Regions from separate parts of the Arthrobacter sp. TMN-50 genome, predicted to be linked through region 2. Evidence: predicted binding sites of a transcription regulator. Region 2 holds the regulator's gene; the other holds the start of a gene.

Region 1 (14,879 bases), on a different contig from region 2:
TCCACGCTTTTGATGACCTCGACGCCGTCGTACTCTTTGATTGCGCTCTGATTAGTCACCACTGATGCCGAAACCTGATGGAAGACCAGTGCCTTCTGCGGCAACTGATGCTTGGAGACCAGGGCGTCGAGGTAGCTGGCGATGTGATCGATCTCCTCCCCTGAGGTCTGCCCATACGACTGGCCTGGGAGTTGATCCCCGGAGATGTCCCATTCCGGGTCCAACGCGAGGCCCACGTCGGGTTCTTTCAACCACTCCTCCAGCAGCTCGACCTCCTTGGTCATGGTGGAACGGCCGGGCTGGATGTTGAGCAGGAGCATCGCGTCATGCCGCCTTGCTGCCGCCAGATAGGTCGCAATGAACTCGTCGGACGCTGGGGCGCGGTAAAGCCCGTCGTCTCCCGGCGAGGCCTGCACGACGACGGTGATCAGTTCCAGTACCGGCATCACTTTGCGTCCGTCCGCGTACTGCTCACCGAGCAGTTCCATTTCCCTGACCCGCTCGTCGATGTCACCTATCCCGAGCCGACCCATACCCTCCGACGTCGGGTGCCCGCTGAACCCCACCAACCGGTAGCGAGGAAACAGGTCGGTGCCGCCTCCGGGTAGCTGGAGTGGCTCAGGTTCGAGGGTGGGAGTCACACTGGGAAGGGCCTGCGGCGCCTCGCTGGCAGGCGTCGTCGCGGCGCTCTCCGTCGGGTTACCCGCCACGCAGGCGGTAAGGAAGAAGCACAGGAACACGAGAATCGGCACTCCGGCACGCCGGCGGGGATGAGGTGAGGGTTGGGTGTGGTGCATGTCATTCCTCGGCGAGAGTGTCAGCGGATGTTTGGGCTTTCAACGGTACAGGCCTGGGCTACTCTGATCTCATGACTGAGCCTGCATTTGTGCATGAGACCGAGATCGCCACCTCCCCGCTGCGCCTCTGGGAAGCCCTGACCGACGGCGAGGTGACGCGACGTTACTGGTTTGGGCGGCGGCTGGAATCCAGCTGGGTCCCCGGCTCCCCGATTCGCTTCTACGACGGAAGCTCCGAAGCCGTTACCCATCACGGCGTCGTGCTGGAGGCTACCGAGCCCACCCACCTGTCGTACACGTTCCGTGAGGTGCCCGACGGCGAGGATGGGCTGACCGATCCGCAGGAGGACTCCGCCAGCCGTGTCACCGTCGATCTTGAAGAGATTAGCGGCGGCGGAATGCGTTTTCGTCTGGTGCACGACCGGCTCACGGCACCGTCCGATGTCGAGTTGGTCAGCGCTCAGTGGTCTCCCGTCCTCACAAACCTGCAGGCCCTTCTGGAGAACGACAACGCACAGTACCCGGCTCCCGGCAACAGCTAGGACTTGTTCGCCGGGGTAGCCGATCACATTGTCTTAACGGGCTCGCACCCCTAAGAATGAGCTATGACAGTAATCATGAGATCCCTCGAAACCGCCGTTCCCGAGACCGTCATGGTGCAGTCCGATGTGAGAGACGTCTTCGCCGCTCAACCCGGCCTGAGCCGGCTGGGCACGCGCCTGGTGGGTGCCGCGTTTGATTCGTCAGGAATCCAGACCCGGTATACGGCTGTCAAGGAAATGACCCTCGAAGCGCCGTCCGGGGATCCGGTGTTTTTCGACTCGACGGAACGGCGCATTCTGTCGCCCAGCACCAAGGTCCGCAACGAGGTGTACGCGGCGGAGGGCACCAAACTGTTTGTCGATGCAGCTAGCAGGGCACTCGCCGCCGCCGAGGGCATCGAGGCGTCCGACATCACTCATGTGATTACCGTTTCCTGTACCGGTTTTTTCAATCCCGGACCGGATTACAAGGTGGTTCGCGCACTTGGGCTGAGCCCCGCAACACAGCGCTACCACCTCGGCTTCATGGGCTGCTACGCTGCGTTCCCCGCATTGCGCGCCGCCAAATCCTTCTGCGAGGCCGAGCCGAACGCCGTCGTGCTGGTGGTGGCGGCCGAACTGTGCTCCCTCCACGTCAGATCGTCGAATAACCCGGACAGCATTGTGGGGTCGTCGCTGTTCGCCGATGGGGCGGCCGCTGCTGTCATCAGTGCCAGGGAATACACTGCCACGGCTCCCGCCCTCAGCCTTGACTTCTTCGAGACGGTCCTGACGCCGGTCGGAGAGGAGTCCATGGCGTGGAATATCGGCGATGAGGGTTTCGAGATGGTGCTTGGAACCTATGTGCCGCACATTATCGATGAGCACATCGTGGGGGCGCTGGAGCCGCTCCTGGCCCGGGATGAGACCCTCGCGGAGAAGCAGTACAAGGACATTGAGCATTGGGCCATCCACCCGGGCGGGCGCAGCATCCTGGACAAGGTGGAAGCCAAGCTGGATCTGAAAGAGGACCAGTTGGTGCCCGCCCGGGAAACCCTTCGCGACTACGGCAACATGAGCAGCGCTACGGTGATGTTCGTATTGAAGCACATTCTCGATCAGCCGTTCACGGGGCAAAATGAGCGGATTTGCTCGATGGCGTTCGGGCCTGGGCTGACCGTCGAAACCGCATTGTTCACCAAGGTGGGTCCCTGAGTGCAGTTCCTCGCGCATCGCGAGAATGGTTTCCTCGCGCACCGCGACGTTAACGCGGTTGAGGAAATGGACAAGCCGGATTGCGATCCGGTGCTGCTGGATCGAACGTACGCCCAGTTCGGCTTGATCAACGCGACGGTCGCCGGCTGGCGGCGCACCTGGGCGGCACAGATCCGCCCCCAGCTATCGGCCTCGGGCCCCTCGACCCTGCTCGACATCGGATCGGGCGGCGGCGACATGCCCCGGGCTTTCACCCGGTGGGCGGCGCGGGACGGCCTGCGGCTCTCCATCCTCGCCATTGACCCCGACGAGCGCGCACACGCATTCGCCACCTCCCGGCCGCCCCTGCCTGGGCTCACCTTCCGGCGGGCGTTCAGCGCCGAGTTGGTCGCCGAGGGCCAGCGGTTCGACGTCGTCACCTCCAACCATCTGTTGCACCATCTGACGCCGAGGCAACTCGGCGGGCTTCTGGCCGACTCGGAGCAGCTGAGCCGCGGTATCGCCGTCCACAACGACATTGAACGCAGCCGGCTAGCCTACCCGCTCTTCTCCCTGGGCACCCTCCCGCTCCGGCGGTCACTGATCCGCCAGGACGGGCTGACATCGATCCGGCGCAGCTACAGGGCAGCCGAACTCGGTGCGGTGGTCCCGCCAGGCTGGGAGGTCACGGGCAGGTTCCCGTTCCACAACCTGCTGATTCACCGCGCGTCCCGTGCCTGACCTGATTCTGGTGGGCGGCGGGCCAGTAGGCCTGTTTGCAGCGATCATGCTGTGTCAGGCGGGGATCGATGTGCTGGTGCTGGAGCAACGGACGTCGCGCAGCACTCATTCGCGCGCCATCGGCATCCATCCGCCCGCGCTGCAGGCGCTGGCTGGGGCCGGCGTCGCGGAGGACCTGATTGCCCAAGGCGTCACCATTCATCAGGGGGTGGCCCGCAGCGCTGGGCGGGAGGTAACCCGGCTATCCTTCGCCGGCCTGCCGTGCAACTACCCATTTGTCCTCGCCCTACCCCAGATTCAGACCGAGCAGGTGCTGGAAACCCGGCTCGCCGCCGTCGCGCCCTGTGCCCTCCGTCGAGGTGTGGCAGTGACCGATGTCCACGACGCTGGCGGGTCGATGCTGGTGACGACGTCGACGGGCGACGTACTGCAGGCGCAGCTGGTGATCGGGGCCGACGGCGGGAGGAGCACCGTGCGCACCAGTGCCGGCATCAGTGCGTCGTTGCGGCGGTACCCGGACACCTACCTCATGGGTGACTTCGCCGACGAGTCAGTGGACCGGTCGACGGCGGTGCTGTATCTCGAGCCCGATGGGATTGTCGAGTCCTTTCCGCTGCCTGACGGGGTGCGGCGCTGGGTGGTGCGGACACCGTCGTTGGTGTCAGCTCCCACTCCCGAGGTTCTGGCGGACCTCATCCGCGTGCGGACCGGCGTCGACGTAGAGGTTGCGAGCACCTCGATGCTGAGCGCGTTCGCGGTGCAGCGGCTGCTGGCCCGTCGCTTCGTTGCTGGCCGGACGGTCCTTATTGGCGACGCTGCCCACCAAGTCAGCCCGATCGGCGGGCAAGGGATGAATCTGGGCTGGCTGGATGCCACCGAGCTGGTGCCAATTGTCAAGGCTTCGCTGGTGGATGGCCGCGACGTCGGCCGGGATTTGGCTGCGTTCGACGCGCGCCGTCGTCGAGCGGCGGTGACGGCGGCCCGGCAGGCTCATCTGAATATGGCGTTGGGGCGGCCACTGCCGCAGCCTGTGCTGTCCGCACGCAATGCCTTGTTTGGTCGGGTCGCCGCTAGGCCAGCCGCCCACGACGCCATCGCCCGCGCCTTCACGATGCAGTAACCCATCCCGCACCCCTTTCCTTTCCGCTCACCCCTTCCGCTCATTTCCGCCGAGAAACGAGACCTGATGGGTCGGCCATGTTCTGGGTCACCAGATCCCGCACCTCGACGGCTGGGACCGGAACCGATTCTGGCTGTGCGGCTTCTGGCTATGCGGCGCATTGGAGCTGCGCCGGGCCACCGGGATGCTTAGAACGGTGGTGGGGTTTCCGGTGGTGGTGTTGGTGGTGGGTCTGGTTTGGTGAGGTAGGTTTCCCCGGCGGGGGAGATCGCGATGATGGTCCCGGGTTCGGGTTGGGTGTAGTGCCAGTAGCCTTCGGTTTTGAACATGTGGTGACGTTTACATAGGCAGGCGAGGTTACCGTAACTGGTTTTCCCGCCCCGCCCAGGGGATGGTGTGGTCGAGTTCGCAGAACACCGCCAACCGGTTACACCCCGGATGCCGGCACGTCCCATCCCGCACCCTCACCGCGTCCTGTAAGTCCTTCGGCACCCGATACGTGCCCGCATCAGCGCCGAGCCTGGCCCCGGTGAAGGGGTGAGTGAGGATCCTCGTGAACGAGGACGCATGCCCGGCAAGTTTCCGGGCGGTCTCCGGATCGATCGGCCCATACCCCTCCAACTCCCCCGGCGTATCCCCGCCCAACAGGGTAAGCACCGGGACGGTGACGAACACCCTCGCCTGAACACCCCAATACCCATCACCATCCCGCGACTGGACGGGTTCACCGTTCCCGCCGTTCGACCCGCTCGACCCGTGGCCGGCGTTCTTCCCGGCACCAGTACCCGCGTCGCCGTCGGACCCGCTAGCGGATTCCGACCCGGTGTCCCCGGCGGGTTCGGGTCCGTCTGTCAGGTGTCTGTCTGTCAGGTGTCCGCTGGTCATGTGGCCGGTGGTTCCGGCGCTGGTGAGGACGTCTACCAGGACGTCGGCGCGTAATTGGGTGAGGGTGCGGGGTTCGTCGGGGCCTTGCAGGTTCCGGGCCGCGGTATCGACCCGGTGGAAAATCCCTGCCGCCTGCTCGACGGGAAGATAGGCTTCGAACCAGGCCATCCCGTCGTGGACCGGGTTGAGGAAGACTCCGCGGTCCCTGACGGCCTTCCGGTGCCGGACCGTGATCGATTCCGGGTGGAGTTCCTCCCGTAACCGGAGGGCCTGGCGGCAGAACTTCGCCACCGTCGTCCGACCCGCCAACGTGATGGGCCTTTGTTCGTAGCCGGCGGCAAACTCGCCGGTCATGGTGTTGGGCATACTGCTGGTCTCTTCGGCGACCGCCCACGCGTGACGGCGTGAGAGCCTGCCCCGCTCCAGCGCGTTCAACGTCGTCGGGCAATGCCGGGTGAGCAGCACGCTGTGGTCCAGTAAGAACGCAGCGGTGCGTTCCGGCAGGTGCAGGGCGGCGCCGATCTCACTCGCGGCGAGGGTTTGTTCGTAGCCCAATTCTCCGCTGCCTGCGTGGCCCCGTTCAGTTTGAAGATCCAGGACCCGGGTGGCGAGCTTGGCTTCCTGCGCATCAAGCCAGGATCTGGCCTCGCCGATGTACTTCAACGCATCCAGTGCCTGGGCAGAGTCCAAACCGGCGACCGCCGCCAACCCGAGCCGACCAGTCAATGCTGGTGGTTCCTCACTGGAACGCGCCCGCTCATCCGGATCCGATCCGACCCTAAAGAAATTCAGAATGTCAGTCTGAGAATCAGTTAAATCCTTTTTCGGCAGGCGCTCCGGCGGCTTGACCACCGGCGCGGTCCATATGGCGTCGACGCTCAACGGGCCGCCGGGACCAAACACGCCAGATGTTCCGCCGGTAGTCCCAGCAGCCGTGTCCGTGGCCCCGCCGTCGTGGGCGGAACCCGGACCGGAATCGGCAGGGAATCCCGACCCGGCAGAAGAAGCGTTACTGCTTTCCATACCCCCATTCCATCATCGGGCTCTGACAAAATAAGGTCCCGGACCGGCCCTCCCCAAAAACTTTTTCAAGTTTTTTTTAGACGGAAACCGGGCCCCAGCACGCCTCAATCAGCCCCGCCGAACGTATTTGAAGATTCGAAAAAGGGTGGCAAGGACTGGAGGCATGCGGGCCTAGAGGTGCGTCGGGGCGAAGAGACGCAGCAAGGTTTCAACGACGACGACGTTGGGCCCCTCGGCCGCGAAACTGTCTTCCAGTGCCTGCCGCACATCGCCCGGGGCGACCTTGACCGCTGGCACGCCAAAGGCTTCGGCAAGCTTCACGAAGTCGGGCCGGGTCAGCTCGGTGGCAGTGGCCTTCCCGAACGCGCCCTCCATGTACTCGCGCAGGATCCCGTAGCCGCCGTCGTCGACAATCAGCCATGTGACCGGAAGGTTGTGTTGCTTGGCGGTGGCAAGCTCGGCAATCGAGTACATCGACGACCCGTCGCCGGACACGGCGAGCACGCGCTCCCCCAGCCCGACGGCGCCGCCAATCGCTCCAGGGAAGCCGTAGCCGAGGCCACCGGCACCCTGAGCGGAATGGAACTGGCCATCCTTGGCGTCCCAGCAGCTCCACGCCCAATACGCGGCGATTGTCATGTCCCAGAAGGTCTGCAACCCGGCGGGCGCAGCTGCCCGGATGTCGGCCATGAACGTTCGTTCCATGCCCAGATCCTGAGAATCCAGGCGGCCCTGCACCTTGGCGAGGGTCTCGGCGACCAGCGCGACGGCGTCGTACCCGGCGGTGCGATCGCGGGCCAGCACAGGCAGCGCCTCATCCAGGGCGGCGAGCGCCTGACCAGCGTCGGCACGGATGCCCAGGGCCGGACGGTTGGATTCGAGCACGCGAGGCTCGGCATCGATCTGGATGATCCGTCCACGCGGTTCCAGGGTGAAGTAGTTGCTCGTCACCTCGCCGAGGGATGATCCGATCACCAGGACCACGTCGGCGTCTTCAAGGACCTCAGTGATGTAGCGATCCTCCACCCACGCCTGAAGTGACAGCTCGTGGTTCCAAGGGAACGCCCCGTTTCCACCGGGTGAGCAGAGCACTGGCGCGCCGAGCTTCTCAGCGATGGACAGCAACCAGGCCTCGGCGTGGCCGCGACGGGTGCCGCCGCCGGCGACAATCGCGGGCCGCCTGGATTCGGTCAGCCATTTCACTGCCTCGCGGACCAGTTCGACCCTGGGCGGGTTGTCGAAGGGCTCGGCGAGAGCGTCCTCCACCTGAGGCACCATCACGGGGTCGAGCAGCACATTCTGCGGTACCTCAATCCAGACCGGCCCCTGGGGGGAGGACACAGCCTCGGTCCACGCGTCCTGAATGGCTGATGGTATACCTGAGGCGTGCTGGATGAGTCGCTGGCTCTTGGTGACGTTGGCCGCGGACGCCTTCTGGTCATCGAGCTGGTGCAGCATGCCCTTGCGGCGGGCACCAAGACCCTCCAGGGGAATCTGGCTGGCAATCACCACCATCGGCACTCCGGTGGCGTAGGCCTCCTGCAGTCCGGCGAGTGCCGTGAGCGCACCGGGTCCGGTGGACAGGAACAACACACCAACCTGCCCGGTCGCGCGGGAGAACCCGTCGGCGGCAAAAGCCGAATTGTTTTCCACCCGTGAGGACACAAAGCGCAGCTCCGACCGGGACAGCGCGTCAAACAATCCCAACGCGTGCTGACCTGGAATCCCGAAGACCGTGGTCGCCCCGAGGGCACTGAGGGTCTCGACGACGAGGTCCCCGCCATTACGCTCTCCGGTCAGGGGTTGTGGGGGTGCTGTTGCGACACTGTCACTGGTAACCATTTAACGTTCCTCTGTACGGGTGCTGGTAGTTGCCTGATCCGCCATCAGGCTCACCAGGTCGTAGGCGATGTGTGACGCGGCGACGCCGGTGATCTCCGCGTGATCATAGGCGGGGGCCACTTCGACAACGTCGGCGCCGATCAGGTTCATGCCGCGCATCCCGCGGAGAATCTCCAATAGCTCCCGGCTGGTGATGCCGCCGGCCTCGGGTGTCCCCGTCCCGGGGGCGTGCGCCGGGTCGAGGACGTCAATGTCGATGGAAATATAGAGCGGGCGGCTACCGATCCGGTCCCTCAGCTTGGCAATCACCTCGTCGACACCCTGTCGGAACACATCGGAGGAGGTGACAATGCCAAACCCGAACCGTCGGTCATCCTCTAGATCCTTCACCCCGTACAACGGTCCGCGGGTCCCCACGTGGGAGATCGCTTCGGTGTCGAGAATTCCCTCCTCGACGGCGCGGCGAAAGGGGGTCCCGTGCGTGTACTCGGCGCCGAAGTAGGTGTCCCAAGTGTCGAGGTGCGCATCGAAGTGCAGCATGGCCACGGGTGCGCCGGCGCGTTCGGAGGCAGCACGCAGCAGGGGCAGCGCGATGGTGTGGTCTCCGCCGAGCGTGACGAGTTTGGCGCCGTCGGCCGTCAGATCGAGTGCGTTCTGCTGGATGGTTTCAATCGCTTCGTTGATATTGAAGGGATTGACCGCCATGTCGCCGGCGTCGGCCACCTGCACCTGTTCGAACGGGGAGATATCCATGGCCGGGTTGTAAGGGCGGAGCAGGCGCGAGGACTCGCGGACGTGGTTCGCGCCGAACCGGGCGCCGGGGCGGTAGGACACCCCCGAGTCGAAGGGGACGCCGACGACGGCGATGTCCGCGCGGTCCACCTCGTCCAGCCGCGGTAACCGGGCGAAAGTCGCGACGCCAGCGTAGCGGGGGATCCGTGAGGAGTCGATGGGACCAACGTTTCCGTTGGCCGTGACGCGCGGCTGTTCCATGGGTACCTCCGGTTTGGGGCAGTGGCTGCCCACAGTGGTCGGTGAAGAATTAATAAGGAAGTTGCCATATAAGCATCAACTGTTTTTCACAAGGCTAATTGTGATGCTGATCCCGGTCAACACCGGCGGCAAAATATCCGCCGCAAGTGCCCCGTAAAGGATCCATAAAAACCACGCCATCCGCCACCCGCGCGGGCCTACAGTCAAGGCGTGACTACTACAACCTTGCGCAGCATCAAAGCCTCCCGTCGAGCCCGGCGGCTAGGCCATTGGCTGCTTGACGACGACAATCAGCGTAAACCCAAGCGGTCAAGCAGCAGCGCCGCAACCCACTCCTGGTGGAAGGTGATGTGCCTGACTGGCGTGGATTATTTCTCCACCCTGGGTTACCAGCCGGCCATTGCGGCCGTTGCCGCTGGAGTCTTGTCCCCCATCGCGACCATTGTCCTGGTCCTGGTCACCCTCCTCGGCGCGCTGCCCGTCTATAAGCGGGTGGCCGAGGAAAGCCCCAACGGGGAGGGATCCATCGCCATGCTTGAGCGACTCCTACCCCGTTGGAGCGGAAAAATGCTGGTACTCGTCCTCCTCGGATTCGCTGCCACCAGCTTCCTGATCACCATGACCCTGTCGGCCGCCGATGCCAGCGCCCATTTGATTGAAAACCCGTTTGCTCCCGGCTGGATGCACGGCCAGGAGGTCATCATCACCCTGATCTTCCTGGGTCTACTCTCGGTGGTGTTCCTGCGCGGCTTCCGCGAGGCGGTGGGCATCGCCGTCGCCCTGGTCGCCGTGTTCCTGGCACTGAACCTTGTGGTGATCGTGGTGGCACTCGGGCAGGTAGCCCTCCAGCCGCCGCTGGTCGAGGACTGGTGGACCGCACTGAACACCCAACACGGCAACCCCATGATGATGGTGGTCGTGGCCCTGCTGATCTTCCCCCGCCTGGCGTTGGGCCTGTCCGGGTTCGAAACCGGCGTCGTCGTCATGCCGCTGATTAAGGGGCACCCGGGAGACGAACGCGAGGACCTCGCCGGCCGCATCGCCGGCGCAAAGAAGCTGCTGACTTCCGCCGCTCTGATCATGAGCGGGTTTCTCATCACCTCAAGCATCGCCACTACCATCCTGATCCCTGCCAAAGAGTTCCAGGAAGGCGGCGAAGCCAACGGCAGGGCATTGGCTTATCTGGCACACAAGTACCTGGGCGACGGCTTTGGAACTGCCTACGACATCAGTACCATCGCCATCCTCTGGTTCGCCGGTGCCTCGGCCATGACCGGGCTCCTCAACCTGGTCCCCCGTTACCTTCCCCGCTACGGGATGGCACCCAACTGGTCCCGGGCGGTCCGCCCGCTGGTGATTGTCTTCACGGCCATCTCCTTCCTCGTCACCATTGCCTTCAAGGCCGACGTCGAGGCGCAGGGCGGCGCGTACGCCACCGGGGTGTTGGTGCTCATCACCTCGGCCTCGGCGGCGGTGACCCTTTCGGCGCGGCGCCGTAGCCAACCTCTGGCGACCCTGGGCTTCGGCCTGGTCACTGTGGTCCTAACGCTGACCACCATTATCAACATGGTGGAACGGCCCGACGGCGTCCGGATCGCTGGCCTGTTCATTCTCGGCATCGTGGTGGTCTCGCTCGCCTCTCGCTTCAGCCGTGCGTTTGAGCTACGCACCACCGGGATCCGCCTCGACGACGAAGCGCTCCGGTTCGTCGCTTCCACCAACGACGGCGACATTCTCCTCATCGCCCACGAGCCCGAGCGTCTCACCGCCGGTGCCTACCGCCGGAAACTCGAACATGCCTGCACAGTCAGCCACCTGACTCCGGCCGACAATCCGCTGTTCATTGAGGTGATCGTTGACGACTCCTCAGACTTTGAGACCGCGCTCCAGGTACACGGCGTGACCCGGCATGGCTATCAGATCCTGGAGGTCCACAGTTCCAACGTGCCCACCACCATCGCCGCAGTCATGCTGCATATCCGTGACATCACCGGACTCATGCCGCACGTCTACTTCCGCTGGACCGAAGGCCACCCGCTGACCAACCTGTTCAAGTTCCTTATCACCGGCGAGGGGGAGATTGCCCCGGTCACCCGGGAGGTACTTCGGGAGGCGGAGCCCGACGTGACCCGCCGACCATGGGTGCACGTCGGCTAGCTGTATCGACCTGAACTTTGCCGACGAATTAGCCGCCCGAGGCGGCAGGAACCAGGGTCCAGAGCACGACGGCCTGTTCATCGGTGGGATTCACCCAGGTGTGCGGCTCACGTCCGGGGAACGTCACGGTGTCTCCGGCTTCCAGCTCGTACCGGTCATTCGAAAAGATCAACACAAACTTGCCGGCCACCACATGGAGAGTCTCCACTTCGCAGTCAACCGAGTACAGCTCCGACTCACCGCGCCCATTGGGTTCGATGACGGCGCGAATCATCTGCAACCGGCGCTCCGAGCGGGCAGTCACCAGGCGCTCGTTGATCCCCTCGCCCCCCAGACTGATCCGGGGCGCCTCACCCAGCCGGGTGAGGTGGGTCTCCGGCACCAGGAACAGATCGCCAATCGACACCGACAGCACCTGGCAGAGCGTGACGAGGGAGGCGACCGACGGCGAGGTCAGATCCCGCTCGACCCGACTCAGGAAGCCCTTGGTCAGGGAAGTGGCAGCGGCGACCTGTTCGATGGTCATCCGCTGGGATTGCCGGGCAGCACGGATCCGTGATCCGATGGCTATCGGAGCGTTACTGGGTTCTACAGGCAGGGCCTTCACAGGGGTCCCATCTTTCTGTCCGGGGCACTCCCCCGGACGGACATCGGCTTTGAGCTTACCGAGAATTCCGCGGCCCTGGTCGGCAGCGCTAGCTCCCCGCAAGAACCCTCCCAGATCCGGGAGGGTTCCCCCTTGTCATACCGACGGAGACTTAGGGCTTGGCTATGGAGGCTCCGATTCGCCTGCCCGGCCTGCTGCTGCGGCCGCGGCCGACGGCGTCTGCCTTGGTATCCAGTTCGGCCTGCCTGATGTCCGCTGAAGTTATTGGGCCATCCTCTTCACCGGTCCAGGACTTGATGGCGCTCCAGGTAACCGCGGCGAGAGGCACCGACAGAATTGCTCCAACAATGCCCGCCAGAATGGTGCCGGCGGTCAACGCCACCAGGATCACCAGGGCATGCACGCTCAGCGACCGGCCCATCACCACCGGCTGCAGGAAGTTGCCTTCGATCTGGTTCACCGCGATGACGACGACGACGACGATCAGCGCCGTCGTCGGCCCTTCGGCGACGAGCGCCACCAACGCAGCAAGTGCTCCAGCTGCCGTCGCCCCAACGAGGGGAATGAACGCACCAACGAAGACGATGACCGCCAGTGGCAGAGCCAGTGGGATGCCCAGGAATAACAATGCAATTCCAATGAAGACCGAGTCCACCAGGGCGATGATCGCCGTTCCGCGCACGTATCCGCCCAGTACCTCCAGCCCATGGATACCCACCCGGCGGGCCTTGACGAGGCGTTCGCCCTTGAACGGGCGCAGCGTAAAGGCGAAGATCCTGTCGCCGTCCTTCAAGAAGAAGAACAGGATGACCACCATCAGCACTGCCCCAGTGAGGAACTCACCCGCAGCGGTGATACCGGTGACGGCGCCAGCGCCAACCGAGGCGCTGGTGGCAAAATCAACCAACGCCGCCTGCGCATCAGCGATCTGCTGCTCCTCGATTGGCAACGGGCCATTGAGAATAAACTCGTAAATCTGGTCGAAGCCGGTGGTCGCACTATCTACCAGTTCATCGGACTGGCTCTGGACGGCGAACACAATTCCGGTGGTCACACCGCCCAGCACCCCCAGCAGGAGGAAAAAGGAGAATGCTGTGGCGAGCGCGCTGGGCCAGCCCTTTCGCCGCAGCCAGTTCACTAGCGGGCCGATGGCCGCCGCGAGGATCAGGGCAATGATTAGTGGGATGACCACGAGTCGCACCTGGATCAGGCCGAAGATCACGATGACCGCCAGGATCAGGATCAGCAGGACCTGCGCGGCCCGGGTACTGCTGCGACCCAGCGAGTCCTTCCATGGGCTCCCGGTCCCTTGCTCGGTGTCGACGCTGGCGGTAACCGCGGGGCGTACTTCTCCGCGCGGCGCCTCCGCGGGACGCCTGAATATGCTAAACACAGTCACTATCTCCTTGTTTCCTCATGATGCCCAGCTCAGCTGTCGCCGGCAATCAGTCTGTCTCGGACCTGGCGACGCAGTACCTTGCCGATCAATGACCGTGGCAGTTCGTCTACCTCAACAATACGGCGCGGTATTTTGTAGGCCGCCAGCGAGCCCCGGCAGTGAGCCTTCAGCACGTCGTCGCTCAACTGGTGCCCCTCGCGTACGACGATGGCGGCCACCACCTCTTCGCCTCCCCCGGTCAGCGGCATCCCGACTACCGCCACGTCGGCGACGCTGTCATGGGTTAGCAGCGCTTCCTCCACCTCGGTGGGAGCCACGTTGAAGCCACCAGTCACAATAAGCTCTTTGATCCGGTCCACGATAGTGACGAACCAATCGGCGTCGACCCGAACAATGTCTCCGGTCCTGAACCAACCGTCGGTACTAAGGACCGCACGGGTGTCCTCAGCATTTCGCCAGTACCCCTTGAACACCTGGGGCCCGCGGATCAGCAGTTCACCGGCGTCACCGGGCTCGCGGTCCTGGTCCGAATCTTCCGGATTGACCACGCGAATCTCCGTGTTGGGGAACGGCACCCCCACAGTCCCCGGCTTCCGGCTGGGTCCGATCGGGTTGCCGAGGGAGATCGGTGACGTCTCGGTGAGCCCGTACCCCTCCACCAGATAGCCACCTGTCACGGATTCCCACAGCTCGATCGTTGCAGGCGGGAGATTCATCGCCCCGGAGATCGCGAAGCGAATGCTTTTCAGGCTGACCCCACGCTCTACAGCACGCTTCGCCAGGCGCTCGTAAATCGGTGGGACCGCGGGCAGGAACGTGGGCGGGCTGGTCTTCGCCGCGTCCAGCACCAGGTCTTCATCGAACTTCGGGAACAGCACCAGCCGGGCCCCAATGCTCATCGCGAAGGTCAGGCACAGGGTGAGCCCATAGGCATGGAACATCGGCAGGACCGCGTAGATGACCTCCTTGCCGTCGCCGAGACCCGGCACCCAGGCCCGTCCCTGAGCCGCGTTGACCAGTAGATTCCGATGCGTGAGGATTGCCCCCTTCGGGTGGCCGGTGGTGCCACTGGTGTACTGCAGTGCGGCGACGTCGGTGGCTACCGGGCCGGGATGGGCGGCCGTCAACGGCTTGTTGCCGACCAGGGATTCCCAAGAGGTGACGCTTCTGCTGCCGGACAGTTTGGCGCTGGTGGTCAGCGCACCCCGGGCCGTCCGTGCCTTCCGGAGGGGAAGCCGCAATGCAGCGCGTTTGGAGAACGGCATTGCCCGGGTCAGGTCGACGGTCACCATGGTGGTGACGGGAACGTCTGCCGGGAGATCCTGCACCCGCTGCGCGGCCTTGTCCCAAACGATCGCGACCCTCGCCCCGTGGTCCTCGAATTGGTGCCGCAACTCGCGGTCGGTGTAGAGGGGGTTATGTTCCACCACAATGGCTCCAAGCCGCAGGACAGCATAGAAGGCCACCACATGCTGCGGGCAATTGGGCAGCACCAGTGCCACCCGGTCGCCCGCAACCACACCGAGCCGGCGCAGCCCCTCGGCGGCCCGCTGGATCGCCTCACCGAGCTGACGGTACGTGGTCTCGGCCCCGAAGAACT
Region 2 (14,879 bases):
GCGCAGCGCACCTACGAGGTGCGCACCTATGGGTGCCAGATGAACGTCCACGATTCCGAGCGGATCGCCGGGCTGTTGGAGAATGCTGGCTATGCGGCGGCGACAGACACGCAGGCCGACGTCGTCGTTTTCAACACTTGTGCAGTACGCGAGAATGCCGACAACAAGCTCTACGGCAATCTCGGCATGCTCGCCTCCGTGAAGGAAACCCACCCGGGTATGCAGATCGCGGTTGGGGGTTGCCTCGCCCAGAAGGACCGCGACACCATCCTGAAGAAGGCGCCGTGGGTTGACGCGGTGTTCGGCACCCATAACGTCGGGGCGCTCCCGGCACTGTTGGAACGGGCCCGCCACAACAACGAGGCGCAGCTGGAGATCCTCGAGTCCCTCGACGTTTTTCCGTCCACCCTGCCCACCAAGCGTGACGCGGTCTACTCCGGGTGGGTGTCCATCTCGGTTGGTTGCAACAACACCTGCACTTTTTGTATTGTGCCCGCACTGCGGGGCAAGGAGCGCGACCGACGACCGGGGGAAATCCTCGCCGAGATCGAAGCGCTGGTCGCCGACGGCGCCATCGAAGTTACCCTACTGGGGCAGAACGTCAACTCCTACGGGGTGGAATTCGGTGACCGGGGTGCGTTTGCCAAACTGCTCCGCGCCTGCGGCAGCATCGAGGGTCTCGAGCGGGTCAGGTTCACCAGCCCTCATCCCGCAGCGTTCACCGACGACGTCATTGATGCGATGGCCGAGACGCGCAACGTGATGCCCCAGCTGCATATGCCACTCCAGTCGGGTTCCGACCGGATTCTGAAGGCCATGCGCCGCTCCTACCGTTCGTCGAAGTTCTTGGGCATCCTGGACCGGGTCCGGGAGAAGATGCCGCACGCGTCCATCTCCACCGACATTATCGTCGGGTTCCCCGGGGAAACCGAGGAAGACTTCCAGGCCACCCTCGACGTCGTCGAGAAGTCCCGGTTCGCCACCGCTTTCACCTTCCAGTACTCCAAGCGTCCCGGCACACCTGCCGCGGACCTGCCCGACCAGATCCCGAAGGCAGTGGTGCAGGAACGGTTTGAGCGTCTCACCGCTTTGCAGGACCGGATCGCCGCGGAAGAAAATGCCCGCCAACTGGGACGCACCGTCGAGCTGATGGTGACCTCCCAACAGGGCCGCAAAGCCAGTGAAACCCACCGCCTGTCGGGTCGGGCACGCGACCAGCGGCTGGTCCACTTCTCGGTACCCGACGGCGTCGACCCACCCCGGCCCGGCGACCTGGTCACCATTACCGTCACCGAAGCCGCTGCGTTTCACCTGGTCGCCGATCCGGCGTCGAGCGCTGACATCCACATCCGCCGGTCCCGGGCCGGCGACGCGTGGGATCGGTCCCAGGCCGACTCCTGCGGCGCGCCAGCCCCCGGTGCGACCGGCTCAGGCGCCTTAACGCCGGGTGCCGTGTCACTGGGGATGCCCTCGCTCCCGATCCGCGGCGCCTAACGGTGACTGCGGCGGCCACAGCAGCACCACCCCTGGTCGCCGTCGTCGGGCCCACGGGATCGGGGAAGTCCACCCTGGGGATTGAGCTGGCACGCCAGTTCGACGGCGAAATCATCAACGCCGACTCCATGCAGTTTTACCGGGGCATGGACATCGGGACCGCCAAGGTCACCATCCAGGAACGGCAGGGGATACCGCATCACCTGCTGGACACGCTCGACGTGAACGAAGAAGCAAGCGTTGCGGCGTACCAGATGCAGGCGCGCACCACGATCGCCGCTATCCGGGATCGGGGCAAGCTGCCGATCCTGGTCGGCGGATCAGGACTCTACCTGCGGGCGGCCCTCGATGTGCTCGAATTCCCCGGCACCGACCCCGCCATCAGGGCCCGGCTGGAGGGCGACCTGGCGCGCGACGGCGCCGACTCCCTCCGCCAGCGGCTGGCGGGAATCGATCCGGTCTCCGCCGGTCGGGACCTCGACGACCGGCGGCTGATCCGGGCGCTGGAAGTCCACGAGGTGACCGGCCGGCCCTTCAGTTCCTTCATGCCGCAACGCCGCTACCACCAGCCAGCACTTCAGCTTGGTCTGCAAGTCGACCGGGCCGTCCTACGAGAACGCCTGGCTACCAGGGTCCACGCCATGGTGGACGAGGGGTTGCTCGATGAAGTCGCTACCCTCGCCAGCCAGGGACTGCGCACCGGCCGGACCGCGTCCAGAGCGCTCGGTTACGCCCAATTCCTGCAGGTTCTCGATGGTGAGGTGACCACGGACCAGGCGGCCAGCGACACCATCGACGCGACCCGTCGCTTCGCCCGACGTCAGCTCACCTGGTTCCGCGCCGATCCCCGGATCACCTGGCTCGACTGGGAAAATCCGGACCTGATTCCCCACGCCACGGGCCACATCCGGCAGACCTTCGGCTTATCCTAGACACGTGACTACACAACCCGACGCGCTGGCTTCCCCCAACCAAACCACCCTCACCGGGGTGGCCTTCACCAAGGGTCACGGCACCGGCAACGACTTTGTGCTGGTCACCGACCCAGCCGGAGAGTTGGAGATTACGCCCGACGACGTCAGGACCATCTGCGACAGGCATCGCGGTATCGGAGCGGACGGGCTGATTCGCGCGATCCGGTCCCACCAGCTCCCCGAGGGGAGGGCGCTGCTGCAAAGCGACCCGTCGGCCGAATGGTTCATGGACTACCGCAACGCGGACGGCTCACTGTCGGAGATGTGCGGCAACGGGGTCCGGGTTTTTGTGCACCTGCTTGTTTCGGCCGGGCTCCTCATCCTCGCCGAGGGTGCCACGGTGTCGATCGCTACCCGCGGCGGGATCAAGCTGGTGGAGCTGTCCTCCGACGGCTACTCGGTTGATATGGGGCCCTGGGAGTTCATTTTCCCCGACGTCGCCACCGCACGCGGCACGGATTCGCTGGTCGAGGTTGCAGGACTTGAGGTTCCTCGTCCTGCACTGTCAATCAGCATGGGCAATCCGCACACCGTGGTGGCCCTCGCCGATCCCTCCGAGCTTCAGGTAACCCGACTCCTTGACGCGCCACTTGTTGAGCCAACCCCCGCCGATGGAACCAACGTTGAGTTCGTCGTCCCCCACGACCCGCTGGTGCGGGACGGCGTGGGCCAGGTCAGAATGCGGGTGCACGAGCGTGGCGTGGGGGAGACCCTGTCCTGCGGTACCGGGGCCTGCGCTGCCGCCGCGGCCACCAGGTTCTGGGCGGGGGCTGAGGCGCCGTTGGTATGGAGGGTTGAGGTGCCCGGCGGCGTCGTCGGCGTGCGTTTCCATGCCGGGCCGGACGGCCGCGAGCACGTCAGCCTCAGCGGGCCAGCCGTGCTCGTGGCTAGCGGGTCGTTCCTTTAAACGCACCAAATTTGTCCGCGGTGCTAGACGCCGAGTCGCTCCACGCAGATGATCCTGAACGACTTCGAGGTGGCCGTTCTGGAAACCTCAAAGCCGTCGCCCAGTTGATCGGCGAGCCACTTCTGCAGCGAGTCGGCGCCGAGGTTTTTCTGCACCACGAGCCAGGCTGAGCCATCGGGGGACAGTCGTGGAAGCCACTTCAGCAATAGGGCGTGCAACTCGTCTTTACCCACCCGGATTGGCGGATTAGACCAGATGGTGTCGAAGGTAGCGTCGACGTCGACCTCCTCCGGTCGCTGGGCAAGCACATTGTTCAGCCCCAACAGCTTCGCGTTCTCTGCCGTGAGTGCCAGGGCCCGTTCGTTGACGTCGACGGCGACCACTTCGGCGTCGGGCGCCTTCAGTGCCATGGTCAGAGCAAGCGGCCCCCAGCCGCAGCCGATATCCAGCATCCGCGCGCCTATCGGATCGGGAACCTCGGCGAGCAGGATGCGGGTGCCCTTGTCGATCGAATCGGCGCTGAAGATACCCGAGGAGGTCACGAGGGTGCGCTCCCTTCCGGCGAGCACCGTGCGCAGCGGTTTGCGGGTCTCCGGGCCGGACGGCTGGGCGCTGAAGTAGTGGGAATCCATAACAAACCAGCGTAGCCGAGGGGCTGGGGCTTTCCGGAACCGACGGCGGGTGGGCGCCCTAGGCCCGGCGAACGATTCCGGTGAGGAATCTGGGCGGCTGGGAGTAACATTTCCAACCCGGGGGTCCAGATTGACCCCTCGGGTCCAGGTTGCCCACGTTTCGCCCGGATCCAGGCCGAAGGGGTTGATTGCGCGCTCAGTGAATCACCTCACCCGATGACGGTGGAGGAGACTACCATTGAGGAACACCACTTTAGGGAGCGTATGTCCACGAGTAACGGGGGACCGGCCACGCCGGAACCGGAGATCGGCCCAGCTGAAATTCAGGCAGTCATCGATAGGATCCTGGCCAAGGATGAGGTGGCGTCCGCGAAGGGCGCCGGAAACCGTTTCGCTGGTCCTTCCTCGGCGAGCGACGGCGAACGGTCGTCCTACGATGGAGACCAACAGGATCTCGACGAACGACGCGCGCTGAGGCGCGTTGCAGGCCTGTCCACCGAGCTCGAGGACGTCACCGAGGTCGAGTACCGTCAGCTTCGCCTGGAACGGGTTGTTCTCGCCGGACTCTGGAGCGAAGGTACGGCCGAAGACGCCGAAAATTCCCTGCGCGAGCTGTCCGCGCTTGCCGCCACCGCCGGCTCCGAGGTGCTCGACGGAATCGTCCAGCGGCGGCTCAAACCGGATCCCGGCACCTTTCTGGGCTCAGGTAAAGCCCAGGAGCTTAAGGACATCGTGGTGGCCACCGGAGCCGACACCGTGATTGTCGATAGTGAGCTCTCCCCCTCCCAGCGCCGCGGGCTGGAGGACATCGTCAAGGTCAAGGTTATCGACCGGACCGCACTGATCCTCGATATCTTCGCCCAGCATGCCAAATCCCGTGAGGGCAAGGCCCAGGTTGAGCTAGCCCAACTCGAGTACCTCCTTCCCAGGCTTCGTGGCTGGGGCGACTCGATGTCCCGTCAGGCCGGCGGCCAGGTCGGTGGTGCAGGCGCCGGTATGGGTTCCCGTGGCCCAGGTGAAACCAAGATCGAACTGGATCGGCGGAAGATCCGCACCCGGATGGCCAAACTGCGGCGCGAAATCAGCGCGATGAAACCGGCACGCGAAACCAAACGCGCCAACCGCCGTCGTAATGAAATCCCGTCGGTAGCGATTGCGGGATACACCAACGCGGGCAAGTCTTCGCTCCTGAACCGGCTGACTGACGCCGGCGTCCTGGTCGAGAATGCGCTGTTCGCGACCCTCGACCCGACGGTGCGCAAGGCTGAAACGGCCGATGGGCTGGGCTACACCCTGGCTGACACCGTGGGGTTCGTTAGGTCGCTACCGACGCAGCTCGTTGAGGCGTTCCGTTCCACGCTGGAGGAGATTGCCGACTCGGACCTGATCCTGCATGTGGTGGATGTGTCCCACCCCGATCCGGAAGGTCAGATCGCCGCGGTGCGGGAGGTCCTTTCCGAGGTGGATGCCCGCAAGGTTCCGGAGATCATTGTCCTGAACAAGGCCGACGCAGCAGACCCGTTCGTCATCGAGCGCCTCCGCCAGCGTGAGCCGCGACACGTGGTGGTCTCGGCCCGCACCGGTCAGGGCATCGCCGAACTGCTGGAAGCCGTGAGCGCCGCGATTCCCCGTCCCAGCGTCAAACTAACCCTGCTGGTGCCCTACGAACGTGGCGACGTCGTCAGCCGGCTGCACCAGTCCGACGCGGAAATCCTGAATCTTGAGCATGTCGAAGCGGGGACCCGCCTCGACGTGATGGTTCGCGAGGGTCTCGCAGCCGACCTGGAGGAATTCCGCCAGCATGCCTGACAGCGGGACCCCCGGGCCGCTGGAACTCCTTGATGCAGCTGTCGAAGCCATGGGCGGCGAGAACCGCGCTGGCCAGCATGAAATGACTCAGCGGGTCGCCGAGGCGTTGACCTCCGGCGATCATCTGCTGGTTCAGGCGGGCACGGGTACCGGCAAGTCCCTGGCCTACCTGATCCCGCTGATCTCCCACGCGCTGACTCATGAGAAGCCGGCCATCGTCTCGACGGCTACCCTGGCCCTCCAGGCACAGATCGTTGGACGTGACGTGCCACGGCTGCTGAAAGCGCTCAAAGGAAAACTGCCCCGGCCAGTCGATGTGGTGCTCCTGAAGGGTCGCGGCAACTACGTGTGCAAACACAAGACGGGCGGCGGTTTCCCTGAGGAAGGTGCACCCGAGGCACTCTTCAGCATGGGGGAGGACACAGCAGCCCCGCACCCAGCCGCCGGCCCCGCCACACCGCTGGGCCGCGAGGTGGTCCGCCTCAGGGAATGGGCTGAGACCACCGATACCGGCGATCGTGACGAGCTCACCCGCGGTGTCAGTGAGCAGGCATGGCGCCAGGTGTCGGTGACCAGCATGGAATGCCTCGGCGCACAGAAGTGCCCGGTCGCCGCCGAGTGCTTCAGCGAACGGGCGCGGTCCAAGGCCGGCGACGCCGACATCGTCATCACCAACCACGCGATGCTCGCCATCAGTGCCTTCGAGGGGCTGGCGGTGCTCCCCGAATATGACGTCGTCGTGATCGACGAAGCCCACGAACTGCACGACCGCGTCACCGGCGCGGTGTCCGGGCAGCTCTCGACCGGCATGATCTCTGCCGCAGGATCAGCAACGCGCAGGCATCTGTCCGTCAGCGCCGAATCCCTGGATTCGGCGAACCGGTTCTTCGAGTCCACAGTGGAGGGAATCCCCTCCGGCCTGATGGCCGCCGGGCTCACCGAGGAGCAGGAAGCCGCGATCACCCAGGTCCGCGAGGCCTGCCGCGCCGTCCTGTCAGACGCCAAGGGGGACGGCCCCACACCAGCCGACGGCGGACGCCAGCTGGCAAAGTCCCATGTGCTGGCGGTTTTCGAACTGTGTGAGCGCCTCCTCACGGCCACCCCCGCGGGCGAAGTGCTGTGGGCATCACGGCCCAGCACCTTTTCGCCCGGCACCGGGTACTCGCAGCCCGACGACGCCGCACCGGCCACGATCAACATTGCTCCACTGTCGGTGGCGGGGAAACTGCGTGAGGGACTGTTCGCCGATCACACCGTCGTGCTCACGTCGGCAACGTTGGCGATCGGCTCCGAGTTCGGGCCGGTTGCCGGGTCGCTGGGCCTTGCCGGAGCTTCGGCTCCCTCCTGGACGGGGGTCGACGTCGGCAGTCCGTTCGATTACCCGAAGCAGGGGGTGCTCTACGTCGCCAAGGACCTGCCGAAGCCCGAACGAGGTACCTCGGCAGAACAGCTCGACGAACTCGAGGTCCTTCTCAAGGCGTCCCGAGGCGGCGCGCTAGGACTCTTCTCTTCCCGCCGGGCCGCCGAGGAAGCAGCCGAGGTGCTCCGTCCGAGGGTCGATTTCGAGATCCTGTGCCAGGGCGAATCCTCGATGTCGGCGCTGGTCAAACAGTTCTCCGATGAACCCAACACGTGTCTCTTTGGCACCATGTCTCTTTGGCAGGGCGTCGACGTCCCGGGCAGGTCCTGTCGGCTGGTCACCATCGACCGGATACCTTTCCCCCGACCGGACGATCCCCTGATGACCGCCAGGACCAGGGCGGTAGCCAAGGCCGGCGGCAACGGTTTCATGAGCGTTTCAGCGACCCATGCTGCCGTCCGGTTGGCGCAGGGAGCCGGACGGCTCATCCGGGCCACCGAAGACAGGGGAGTAGTGGCGATCCTCGATTCCCGGCTAGCCAACGCCCGCTACGGGTCGTTCCTGCGCGCCGCGCTGCCACCCTTCTGGTCGACGACCGATCAAGCGACCGCAGTGGGCGTCCTCCAGCGCCTCGCCGAAGAACCCGGCACCTAACGCGTCGAGACACTCTCCCGAACCCCGCAGTGCGGGGTGGTGGGTGTGCTGCTAGAGAGCGCGCATCACGGAGACGACCTTGCCCATGATCGTGGCCAAATCGCCAAGGATCGGCTCGTACTGGGTGTTCTGCGGGAGGAGCCAAGTGTGGCCGTCGCGTTGCCGGAAGGTCTTCACTGTGGCCTCGTCATCCAACAAAGCCGCCACAATGTCGCCGTTCTGCGCCTCCTGCTGACGGCGGACTACCACCCAATCGCCGTCGCAGATGGCCGCGTCGATCATCGAGTCGCCGTAGACGCGGAGCATGAACAGGTCACCATGGCCGACCAGCTGACGCGGCAACGGCATCACATCCTCAATGACCTGATCAGCCAGGACCGGCCCGCCTGCTGCAATCCGGCCAACCAGCGGCACCATCGCTGCGTCCACCGCACCGCCGATTTCCGACGGGCCGTTGGGATCTGATCCCTCGGGCGCGCTCTTGTGATCGTGGTCAAGTGTCAGCGGAAGCAGAATCTCCATGGCGCGGGGGCGTTTCGGGTCGCGGCGGAGATAGCCCATCCGTTCCAACTGTGACAGTTGATGCGTGACGCTCGACAGGCTGGCGAGCCCTACCGTGTCCCCAATTTCCCTCATCGACGGCGGGTAGCCGTTCGTACCGATGGCCCGCTGGATGGTCTCGAGGATCTTCTTCTGCCGGGCTGTCATGCCCTTGGGTACCTGCCGGCCGCGGGGGCGACCGCGCGTCGGAAGCGGAGTGGGGGCCAGCTCCGAAATCTGTTCATCCAGTGGTCCGTCGGACTCTTTCACGGTCGCTATCCCTTCGATAAGAATCCATGTACCCCGGCTGATCCCGGAATTTCGGGGGCCGAGCTTATTTTGTCAGAGGCAGATGATGTGCTGGTTTCTGCTGGAACCGAACCTTCAGCCTTGCCCTAACGGTAAGGGAGTTGGGACACGTTTTCAAACATTTGTTCGATCGTGTCTCGACAAAGTTCGTCAATGAGTGCTAAAAATAAGAAAGCAGTAATTCGAAGATAGGTTCGAACGAAACAGGCCAGCCTGGTTTTCGCTCGAACACTATCCTCAACCGTCACGGTTGGTTCGGTGTGAAACCCGGATTCGAATGGACTGATTCGAGAGTACAGAGAGGTCTATCCATGTCTGTCATCACCACACACCAGAATTCCCCCGTCGCCGAGAACGGCGCGGCCAAGCTTCGACTCACCCGCAGGGGCAGGCTCCTGCTGGTCGGGCTGCCAATTGTCCTGCTGGCGTCTGCCGTTCTGATGTTGTCAGGGTTCTTCAACTCGCCCGCCAAGGCCGCAGCCGAAGGCGGAGAGGTCACCCAGACTGCTAGCGTCAGCGTCGCCGCGGGCGAAACCATCTGGCAGATTGCCACTGAGTTCGCTCCCGACCGCGATCCGCGCGACGTGGTCTCCGAAATTGTCGAACTCAACAGCCTGGGTACGTCAGTTCTCCAAGCCGGACAGCAGTTGGACGTCCCGACCAATCGGTAAGACCATCCACCAGGGGATTCACACCCCGGGGGACGCTTTCGAGTCGCGCCCTCCACGGCGGCCCGGCCAGCCAGTCTCGGCTGCCGGCAATACGTCGGGGCGGGACGTTCAAGGTTTCCCCTGATTCTGCTCTTGCACGGCTCGGCGCATAACCTTGACAGGTGAGCGAACAGTTTGAGCGGTTGAGCCGGTTGCCCCTACGCGATGATCTGCGGGGGAAGCATCCCTATGGGGCACCCCAGTTGGATGTGCCTATCCTGCTCAACGTCAACGAGAACACCTACGGCGTCCCCGACGACGTCAGGCAGGCGATTGTTGATGCGGTCAGCCGGGAAGTCGGCGGACTGAACCGCTACCCTGACCGGGAGTTCAGTGACCTGCGGTCCAACCTCGCGCGCTACCTGGGCCACGGGTTGACTGTTGATAATCTGTGGGCCGCCAACGGCTCCAACGAGGTGCTGCAGCACCTCCTCCAGGCCTTCGGAGGGCCTGGCCGGTCGGCGATCGGTTTCCCACCGACCTATTCCATGTACCCTCTGCTCGCCAGCAGCACCGGCACGCGCTACCTCCCCGGTGAAGGCAACGAATCGTTCAACTTGGGCGCCGAAGACGCCGCGCGTCAGGTGCACGACTCCGGCGCCAACGTGGTCTTCCTCTGCTCGCCCAACAACCCGACGGGGACCGCCCTGGGTCTGGATGTGGTGGAAGCGGTTTACGAGGCGAGCGGTAAGGCCAACGCCATCGTCATTGTTGATGAGGCCTACGCTGAGTTCGCCCACTCAGACACCGTCAGCGCTTTAACGCTGTTGAAGGGACGCGAGCGTCTTGTGGTGTCCCGCACCATGAGCAAGGCCTTTGCCATGGCTGGCGCGCGGCTTGGCTACCTGGCCTCTGCACCAGAGGTCGCTGACGCGCTACGCCTTGTCCGGTTGCCCTACCACCTGTCAGCCATCACCCAGGCGGCAGCCAATGCGGCGTTGACACACTCGACCCAGCTGCTCGCCAACGTGCAGAACATCAAAACCCAGCGCGACCGGATCGTTGAGAGCCTGCGGGCACTGGGTTTGACCCCTGTGCCCTCGGATGCGAACTTTGTCTTGTTCGGTGGGCTTGAGGATTCGCACCGGATCTGGGAGGGCCTCCTCGAGGCAGGGGTGCTGATTCGCGACGTCGGCATTCCCGGTCATCTGCGGGTTACCGCAGGCACCGAGACGGAGACCACAGTGTTCCTTGACGCCCTCAGGGCCCTGCTTGGGAAAACCGTCTCCTAGACTGGGAGGAGGCCGTTTCGATGCGGCACCCCTGTGAGTCTGTTACCGTCACCCATCCGCTACGTACCAATCGAAGGATAGCCATGAGCGTGGAAACCACCGTCGGACGCACCGCGAGCCGGGAACGGACCACTAGCGAATCGTCCGTGTTCGTCGAACTGGATCTCGATGGCACCGGTCGCGCGGAGATCAGTACCTCCGTGCCCTTCTACGACCACATGCTCACTGCGCTGGCCAAGCACTCGCTGATCGACCTCACGGTCCGGGCCACCGGAGACACCCACATTGACGCCCACCACACGGTCGAGGATGTCGCCATCACCATCGGTGAAGTGCTCCGTGAAGCCCTCGGCACCAAAGCCGGTATCCGCCGGTTTGGTGAAGCCACTGTGCCCCTGGATGAGGCCCTGGCCAAAGCGGTCGTCGACATTTCAGGCCGGCCCTACCTAGTCCACACGGGCGAACCGGCAGGCCAGGAGTACCACCTGATTGGCGGGCACTTCACCGGTTCACTCACCCGCCACGTCTTCGAAGCCATCACCCTGCACGCCCAGATCTGCCTGCACATGACGGTCCTGGGCGGGCGGGATCCCCACCACATTGTCGAAGCCCAGTTCAAGGCGTTTGCCCGTGCGCTCCGCGCCGCAGTGGAGCCGGACCCACGGGTCGACGGCATCCCCTCCACCAAAGGGGCACTATGAGCGCGCCACGCGTCACAGTTCTCGACTACGGCTCAGGGAACATCCGCTCGGCGGTGCGCGCCCTTGAGCACATCGGCGCCGAGGTCACGCTAAGTGCCAAGCCCGACGACGTCCTCAACGCCGACGGTCTCGTGGTGCCCGGCGTCGGCGCTTTCGCCACGGTGATGAAGGGGCTGAAGGACGTCGACGCGCTGCGCATGATCGGCCGACGGGTGGCCGGCGGCCGGCCCGTCCTGGGAATCTGCGTCGGACTCCAGATCCTCTTCGATGAGGGGGTCGAGCACGGCGTCAGGACCGAGGGGATGGGCGAGTGGCCGGGCACCGTTGAGCGGCTCCAGGCCGACGTCGTTCCGCACATGGGCTGGAACACGGTGACAGCACCCGAGGGGTCAACCCTGTTCGACGGCATTGAGGAGGAGCGGTTCTATTTCGTTCACTCCTATGGGGTGCAGCAATGGAAATTCGATGTCACCCAGCCAGCCATGAAACCGCCCATGGTGACCTGGGCCGACCACGGTGGACCATTCATCGCCGCGGTCGAGAACGGGCCACTGAGCGCCACCCAGTTCCACCCGGAAAAGTCGGGCGACGCCGGTGCCCGGCTGCTGTCCAACTGGACAGCGGGGTTGCGCTAACCATGTGGAGCATAGTGCTGATGGGCCTGTCCGGCCTGCTGATCGGTGGGGCCATCTCCTTCCGGCGGCAGGAGTCGCACAAGGCCCTCATCATCAGTTTCTGGGTGCTGGCCGGAATGGCGCTCCTAGCTGCCTACCTCCTGACCCTGACCGACCTCTGATTCTCGAGACATCCGACAGCTACGAAAGAGTCACCACCCGATGAGCCCCTTTACTGAATCGCCCATTCTTGAGCTTCTCCCCGCCGTTGACGTTGTTGACGGTCAGGCCGTCCGCCTGGTGCAGGGCGAGGCCGGCAGCGAGACCGGCTACGGAGACGCCCTTGAGGCGGCCCTGGCCTGGCAGCACGACGGCGCCGAATGGGTACACCTCGTGGACCTCGACGCCGCCTTCGGCCGCGGCTCGAACCGGGAACTGCTCAAGCGGGTCGTCAACGAGCTCGACATCAAGGTGGAGCTCTCCGGCGGCATCCGCGACGACGCCTCCCTCGATGCTGCCCTCGAACTCGGCGCGCACCGGGTGAACCTCGGCACCGCCGCCCTGGAGCACCCCGAGTGGACCGCGGCCGCCATCGCCCGCTACGGCGACAAGATCGCCGTCGGGCTGGACGTCCGCGGCACCACTCTCGCGGCACGCGGGTGGACCGAAGAGGGCGGTGACCTCTGGGAGGTCCTGCAGCGCCTCGAAGACGCCGGCTGCTCCCGGTATGTCGTCACCGACGTCACCAAGGACGGCACCCTCCGCGGCCCGAACCTCGAGTTGCTTCAGCAGGTGCTGGAGCGGACGTCGCGCCCCGTGGTCGCGTCCGGCGGGATCTCCAGCCTCGATGACCTCGCAGCATTGCGCCAGCTGGTGCCGCACGGTCTGGAAGGAGCAATCGTGGGCAAGGCCCTCTACGCCGGCGCGTTCACGCTGCCCCAGGCCCTCGACGTCGCCGGCCACCCGGAGCCGCGGGTGTGAGCGAGCGGCACCTGCCGGCGCACATTGCCGCGGCCCTCGCGGTCAACACCACCGATTCGGCGGGCCAACCGTGGGCGGGTCGTGACCTGAGCGGCGACGGAAACCCGCTGCACAACTTTGACGACGACGACGGCGCCGCACCGCCCGCCTACACCGCGGCGGTGAACCGGCTGCTTGCCGGCGAGGGTGACGAGGCAGGCGTGCTGGCCGCCCTCGCCGGGGTTCGGGTCTTCGTGCCAGTGGTAGCGCAGCTCGCCGCCGGTAGCGAACCTGCCGGTAGGGAACCTGCCGGGCAGGAACCTGCCGGGCAGCACGACGGGTCGGCAGAGGGCCAGACGGGGGACAAGGAAGCCGACATGGCACTCGTGACCCTCACAGCACCCGACGGGCGGACCGCCTTGCCGGTCTTCAGCTCAGCGGCTGCCCTCACGGCGTGGCATCCCGATGCCCGGCCCGTCGCCGTCTACGCTCCACGCGCCGCACTGTCGGCTGTGGCTGACGAATCGGAGTTGCTGGTGATCGACCCGGGCGCAGATTTCACGTTCGTGGTGCGTCGCCCGGCACTGTGGGCGTTGGCCCAGCAACTTCCGTGGGAGCCCGCCTACAGCGACCCGAGGGTCGCTGACCTGGTGGCTCAGGCCACCGCCGGGGAACCAGCAATTCTGCGGGTTGCAGTGAGCCCTGGCAGCGGGGTCCCGGCGCGTTCAGCAGACGGTACACTGGCACCCGGCGGCGGCCCGGGGCCCGAGGTACGTCTCCAGGTAACGCTGCGCGACGGGTTGCACGGGGACGCCGTTCGCGCTGTGGTCCAGGAGCTGCAGAGCCGGCTGCGAAGTGACAGAGAATTTGTGGAACGGGTCGACTCCCTCGAGGTGGTCCTGACCCGCTGAGAAGGTGCGGGTAGACCCGCAGAAAAGTGAACCACATGAATTTTGCCCTCTACCGGGACCTGTTGCGCATCGTCCCGGTGCGGCGTCTGCTGATCGTCGGCATGATCGCCCGATTCCCGCATTCAGCAGCCGGTGTCCTGCTGACCCTTCACGTTGTCCAGACCCTGGACCGCGGGTACGCGGAAGCCGGTGCTGTGGCGGCACTCCTGACCATCGGCATCGCCGTGGGAGCCCCGTGGCGGGGCCGCCGGGTGGATAGTGCAGGGCTGCGGAAAGCCCTGATCCCCTCAGTCGTCGCCGAAGCCGTGATCTGGTCCGTCGCCCCGCAACTGTCCTACGAGTGGCTGCTCCTTGCCGCGCTGATCGGTGGGCTGTTCACCCTTCCCGCGTTCTCGGTGGTCCGGCAGTCCCTCGGCGTGATGGTGACCGGGGAGAAGCGCTGGACGGCGTTCACCCTGGACGCGATCGGCACCGAGATGATCTTCATGGTGGGGCCAGCGCTGGGCGTCGTTTTGGCCACGCAGGTCTCCACCGTGCTGGGCCTGACCCTCGTGGGGTTCGCGACCGCCGGGGCAGGCTTGTTCCTGATGTGGTTCAACCCGCCGACCCGCAGTGAACAGCTCGGTTCGGCGTCCGTCGACCCTACCGACGCCGAAGACGAGGCGGCAGCCGTGGGTGCCGTGGTCGCGTCGGCACCAGCGCACGTGGGTGAGGCATCCGCCGAGCTGTACCCGGGGGCACGCTCCACCCGTGGACGGTCTGCGTTGAAGGAGCGGGTAGCCGGCAGCTTCGCCTGGCTGACCATCGCGGTGGCAGTGGTCATGGTGGTCGCTGCAGGAGCAGGAATGGTGCTCGCCGGAACCGAGGTAGGCATTGTCGCTGCCCTGGAGGAGACGGGACGTGAGGGCGAACTGGGACTGGTCTTCGCCGCCTGGTGTGCTGCCTCGGTGGTCGGCGGGCTGATCTACGGGGCGCTGCACCGGCCGGTGTCGCCGCTGCTGCTGCTCCTGATGATGGGCCTGTTCACCATCCCGATGGGGTTCGCCGAGAACACCCTGACTCTGTGTCTCCT

The links. The regulator LexA, encoded in region 2, represses DNA repair genes until DNA is damaged. The targets are predictions, from matches to a motif close to TCGAACANNTGTTCGA.
Region 1: ACX80A_RS07115 (HNH endonuclease signature motif containing protein) is a predicted target of LexA. The motif match lies at 6,335-6,350, and genes of this name have one in related genera.

The regions. Positions count from the first base shown of each region.
Region 1 is NZ_JBTNDG010000003.1:170,667-185,545, forward strand. Features, by position in the region: gene ACX80A_RS07085 (hypothetical protein) at 1-797, opposite strand, end outside; gene ACX80A_RS07090 (SRPBCC domain-containing protein) at 869-1,339, shown strand; gene ACX80A_RS07095 (type III polyketide synthase) at 1,403-2,533, shown strand; gene ACX80A_RS07100 (class I SAM-dependent methyltransferase) at 2,534-3,253, shown strand; gene ACX80A_RS07105 (FAD-dependent oxidoreductase) at 3,246-4,373, shown strand; gene ACX80A_RS07110 (hypothetical protein) at 4,562-4,702, opposite strand; gene ACX80A_RS07115 (HNH endonuclease signature motif containing protein) at 4,731-6,281, opposite strand; gene ACX80A_RS07120 (thiamine pyrophosphate-binding protein) at 6,453-8,123, opposite strand; gene speB (agmatinase) at 8,124-9,116, opposite strand; gene ACX80A_RS07130 (APC family permease) at 9,465-11,273, shown strand; gene ACX80A_RS07135 (cupin domain-containing protein) at 11,302-11,880, opposite strand; gene ACX80A_RS07140 (AI-2E family transporter) at 12,032-13,273, opposite strand; gene ACX80A_RS07145 (long-chain-fatty-acid--CoA ligase) at 13,309-14,879, opposite strand, start outside.
Region 2 is NZ_JBTNDG010000007.1:34,963-49,841, reverse strand. Features, by position in the region: gene miaB (tRNA (N6-isopentenyl adenosine(37)-C2)-methylthiotransferase MiaB) at 1-1,494, shown strand, start outside; gene miaA (tRNA (adenosine(37)-N6)-dimethylallyltransferase MiaA) at 1,497-2,426, shown strand; gene dapF (diaminopimelate epimerase) at 2,431-3,375, shown strand; gene ACX80A_RS10080 (class I SAM-dependent methyltransferase) at 3,399-4,007, opposite strand; gene hflX (GTPase HflX) at 4,272-5,816, shown strand; gene ACX80A_RS10070 (ATP-dependent DNA helicase) at 5,809-7,830, shown strand; gene lexA (transcriptional repressor LexA) at 7,882-8,538, opposite strand; gene ACX80A_RS10060 (LysM peptidoglycan-binding domain-containing protein) at 8,991-9,350, shown strand; gene ACX80A_RS10055 (histidinol-phosphate transaminase) at 9,512-10,621, shown strand; gene hisB (imidazoleglycerol-phosphate dehydratase HisB) at 10,705-11,322, shown strand; gene hisH (imidazole glycerol phosphate synthase subunit HisH) at 11,319-11,957, shown strand; gene ACX80A_RS10040 (hypothetical protein) at 11,960-12,118, shown strand; gene priA (bifunctional 1-(5-phosphoribosyl)-5-((5-phosphoribosylamino)methylideneamino)imidazole-4-carboxamide isomerase/phosphoribosylanthranilate isomerase PriA) at 12,159-12,917, shown strand; gene ACX80A_RS10030 (SseB family protein) at 12,914-13,807, shown strand; gene ACX80A_RS10025 (MFS transporter) at 13,843-14,879, shown strand, end outside.